2 regions of the Phyllobacterium sp. T2-21 genome follow, and region 1 is predicted to be linked to the other one. Evidence: riboswitches for the same ligand, from Rfam matches in the RefSeq annotation. Region 1 holds a riboswitch; the other holds the start of a gene.

Region 1 (2,197 bases):
GGAGACGCGCGGCTGCGACTGCCCGAGGATGGAGGTCAGATCGGAAACCGTCAGATCCCCCCGGGACAACAGCGCCAGAATGCGCAGGCGGCTGGGTTCCGCCGCTGCCTTCAGCGTATCGACCATCAGGTCAAGATTGAGATCACGTTTGTCCATCAAGGTATCCTCAAAAGATATAAAGATATGTTTATGTGAGAAATACAGATTTGGCAAGTTTTGTTTTTCCGTTGACGGCAAATTTTGTCGCGTCTGAAATAGGCTGGTATATCGATCAGCGAATCGGCGGGAAGACAGTGCAATGAGTTCAGGAACCAACCGCCAAAGGGCCATCGGCAAGGCGCTGACGCTGCTTTTGCCGGCCGTACCCTATTCGGATTCCGAGCCCATACGCGCTGCCGCCACGGCACCGCACATGAAAAGCCTGCCGCCACCCATTGCGGTGTGGCTGGCCACGGTCGCCCATGTCCGCCATCAGCACACGGACTACGATGCGCTGCGCGACGAGGGCTATGACAAGGAGTCGGCCCGCTTCTTCGTGCTCGAGGCCATCAACCGGAAATTGACGGAATGGCGGGCGACGCGGCTGCTGGATCCGGACGAAGACGATCCGAGCTGACTTCGGCGCCGGCATTCCACTGATCTTCATAGATGAGCTGGTCCAGCGGCAGCCGTTCGCGCCAGCCGCGCTTTTGCAGCTCCGGCTGATCGTAGAGCTGGTCGACATAGCCGATGCAGAGATAGGCGATGATCTCGACATGATCGGGGATGGCCAGAATGCAGCGCATGTCCCGGTCGTGGTAGATGCTGACCCAGCCGACGCCGATGCCTTCCGCCCGCGCCGCCAGCCACAGGTTCTGCACGGCGCAGACGGTGCTGTAGACGTCCATCTGCCGGTTATGGGTGCGCCCCAGAACGACATCGCCGCCGCGTGTCCGGTCGCAGGTGATGCACAGATTGACCGGCGCCTTCACGATGCCCTCAAGCTTCAGCGACGCGTAGAGCGCCTGGCGCTCGTCGGTGAACATGGCCTTTGCTTCGGCATTGGCGCGGGTAAAGGCCTGATGCACCTCGGCCTTGCGCGCCGCATCGCGGATGAGAATGAAATTCCACGGCTGCATGAACCCCACCGACGGCGCGTGATGGGCGGCATCGAGCAGCCGCAGCAGCACATCGTCGTCGACGGGCCTTGGCAGGAACTGGTCGCGCACATCGCGGCGGGTATGGATGGCTTTGTAGACGGCGGCGCGCTCGTCCGCGGAAAAATCGGCGGCGGCCACGGGACCATAGGCAGAGTCGTGCATCGTTTGCTCCCAACAATGCGAGGGCCAGATTGCCCTGAGCCCTGACACCTCCCCGCTGTCCGTGCGGTTTCGGCTATCCGGTCCGGCCGGTCTTCTGACTGAGGTTCACCTGAACCGCGCGCCTTCCGGGTTTCCCCGTGGCAAACTGCGCGGCCCATCCCCTATACAGCGTTGGGCACGTGCCGGATTTGCACCGGCTTCCCGATTCTCCTGCATGCAGGCACCGGACCTGCATTCCATTCGCCACAGATCGGCGAAGGACGCAAGCGTCAGCCCGGATAAATCCATTGCTCCGGCAGGCGCGCATCGATTTTTTCACCGGAACGGATGATTCCCGGCACTTCAACCCAGACGACGATGCCACGCAGCCGCTTCGACGCCTTGACGAAGTCGAGCGCCGTCGCGGTGTGATCGGAGGTTTGCGCCCGCTCGGCGATGGAGCGTCCGGCGACCTTGCACGGCGCGTTCTGCCCGTCGACCTTCAGCGTCACGCCGCCTTCGAAGAACAGCAGCGTGCGCGGCGGCAGCATGGAAAGCGAGGGAATGCCATCGACAACCATGTTGGCACCGATCCATTCGGGTTTGACTTCCGCAAGGCCCATGGCGCTGGCAATCATTGCAAGCTCGTCGGCCGCCAGAACGGAAATATGCCGTTCGTTGCGCATCTCCGTGCCGCGCGGATACCAGGGCTCTCGTCCGCCGGACCGGCGCGTCAGGCCGGCATGATAATCGCCGCGGATGCCTTCAAAGGTGAGATCGAGCGTGTCCGTGGCAGCGGTGACAAAACTGTCTTTCGGCGCCTGGAACAGGCTGCTCACCCGCCCGACAATCTTGCGGGCCGGAAGGATGTCCGTTCTGGTTGCGAAAAGATCTGTCATGACGGCACTCCGGTGAAA
Region 2 (2,197 bases), on a different replicon from region 1:
CACCGGAATATTTTGCCAGGAGCGCATTGTCCTTCACCGCCTTGAAGATGCCATCGAGATCGTCGGCGACGGTGGTCAGGAAGCAGGAGGACAGCTGCGGGCGCAACGTGCCCGAATTGAACAAGGTCGGGGTGGAAGCCATGAAGTCGAACGACGACAGCAGATCGTAGAATTCGATGGCGCGTGCTTCCCGGTCGATCTCACGGGTGGCGAGGCCCATGGCAACGCGCATCAGGAAGGCCTGTGGCAGTTCGAACCGGATACCGCGTGTCTGCTGGAGATAACGATCATACAATGTCTGCAGGCCAAGATACTGGAACTGCAGGTCGCGTTCCGGCTTCAGGGCTGCTGATATTTTCCGCAGGTCGAAGCGGGCGAGTTCCGGATCGAGCAGTTCGGCTTCAATGCCGGCCTTCACATAGGCGGGGAAATAATCGGCGTATCGCTCCGCCATTTCATGCTGGGTCGCCTGTTCGGGCCTGCCGAAGACAAAGCTCAAGGCTTCGCGGCGCAGTTTGTCGAGAAGCAGCCGCGCGGTGACAAAGGAATAGTTCGGTTCTGTTTCAACGAGTGTGCGTGCAGCCAGAATGGGCGCAAGCGACAATTCATCGAGCGTGATACCGTCGTAAAGATTGCGCTGGGTTTCGCTGAGGATCGGTGCGGCGCTGACCCCCTCAAGTCCTTCACAGGCTTCATCGATGATGCGGGCGAGGCGCGCCGCATCGAGCGGTGCCCTGGTCCCATCAAGCAGGGTGACGCTGAGGGACGGGCCGGTTTCGGCCACGGGTTCAACCAGCTTCGCCCGTTCTCGCGCGCGTTCTTCCCGGTAGAGCACGTAGGCGCGGGCGACCTTGTGGTTTTCGCTGCGCATGAGGGCAAGTTCGACCTGATCCTGCACATCCTCGATGTGGAACAGACGGGCTTCACTGCTGCGGCGCTTCAATGTTGTCACGATGTCGGCGGTCAAGCCTTCGACGACATCGTGCACACGGCGCGAACCGGCAGCGACGTTGCCTTCGACGGCGAGGAAGGCTTTAGTGAGAGCAACGGTGATTTTCAGCGGGTCGAAGGGTGTGACCGAGCCATTGCGGCGAATGACGCGATAGCCGGGCTCGCTGGATGATGGCTGCAGTTCAGCGGGACGAACCGGCGACTGACCGTCGGCGCGGGTGGTTTGAAGAGAAAGAGACATGTGCTTATACCCCAAATGTTGGGGGCAAAGGTCGAGCGCACGCGTGCAAGAATCCGGTCAGCTTGCGGCCGACCATTGCAAGCGACACACCGGGACACCCCGCCCGTGGACGTTCATCATGTCATGGCAGGTCTCCTGGCTCACAGGTCGGCGCTGGTGTCGGCCTTCCCGAAGCGCGGCTCCAGTGGCATTGTCGACAACAACTCGCTGTTTACAGTTGCGGGGGCAGCGCCGGCATCAATGTCCAGGACATTTCACCGGCTTCCCTCTTAGCTCCCGGTCTTGCGACTCGGGGAGAACCATAACATCTATATTTAGTATCAAATCGCCGTTTTTAGTCAATAGGTGGATAGCGGCATCTTCACTTGCTCAGAACGCTGCGGATTGCGGCAAGACGAACGGCACGGATTTTCCGGGCACACCGCCCACCTTGAGCGCACATTCATAGACGCGCAGGATGCGGTCATCGGTCAAGACCTCCGTGGGGGTGCCCACAGAATCGGCCCTCCCCCTGTGCATGACCACGACCCGGTCGGCAAACATGGAGGTGAGGTTGAGGTCATGCAGGATAGCGATGACCCCGCCACCGCGATCGGCAAAGTCGCGGGCAATCTGCATGATGATCAGCTGATGTTTGATATCGAGGCTCGACACCGGCTCATCGAGGAACAGAAAGCGCGGCTGGCCGTCGAGCACCGGCTGCCAGACTTGGCAGAGGACGCGCGCCAGTTGCACCCGTTGCTGCTCGCCGCCGGAGAGTTCCTGATAGAACCGCCCGCCGAAACCCGCGAGGTCAACGCGCTCAAGCGCTTCATCGGGCAGTGTGTCCACGTTGTGGCGCGAAACACCGGAGCGGCCGCTGGTCATGCCCAGCTTGACGATCTCACGCACGGTGAACGGGAAGGACAGCGAGGTGGATTGCGGCAGGATCGCCCGCATGGTTGCCATCTGCCAGAGCTTCAGCCGGTCGATCGGCGTGCCGTTGATGCTGATGACGCCCTCATG

What was found. A riboswitch is a leader RNA that binds a small molecule or an ion and turns the genes downstream of it on or off. The one in region 1 is predicted to bind cobalamin.
Region 2: it holds a riboswitch for cobalamin, as region 1 does, so the genes downstream of both, ACZ5FP_RS22745 (ribonucleoside-diphosphate reductase subunit alpha) here and bluB (5,6-dimethylbenzimidazole synthase) in region 1, are expected to answer to the same signal.

Annotation. Positions count from the first base shown of each region.
Region 1 covers NZ_AP027912.1:3,208,836-3,211,032, forward strand. Annotated here, with positions in the region: gene ACZ5FP_RS16035 (ArsR/SmtB family transcription factor) at 1-156, opposite strand, end outside; gene ACZ5FP_RS16040 (DUF2293 domain-containing protein) at 299-616, shown strand; gene bluB (5,6-dimethylbenzimidazole synthase) at 549-1,301, opposite strand; cobalamin riboswitch at 1,369-1,544, opposite strand; gene ACZ5FP_RS16050 (MOSC domain-containing protein) at 1,571-2,179, opposite strand.
Region 2 covers NZ_AP027915.1:130,471-132,667, forward strand. Annotated here, with positions in the region: gene ACZ5FP_RS22745 (ribonucleoside-diphosphate reductase subunit alpha) at 1-1,192, opposite strand, end outside; cobalamin riboswitch at 1,301-1,511, opposite strand; gene ACZ5FP_RS22750 (heme ABC transporter ATP-binding protein) at 1,562-2,197, opposite strand, start outside.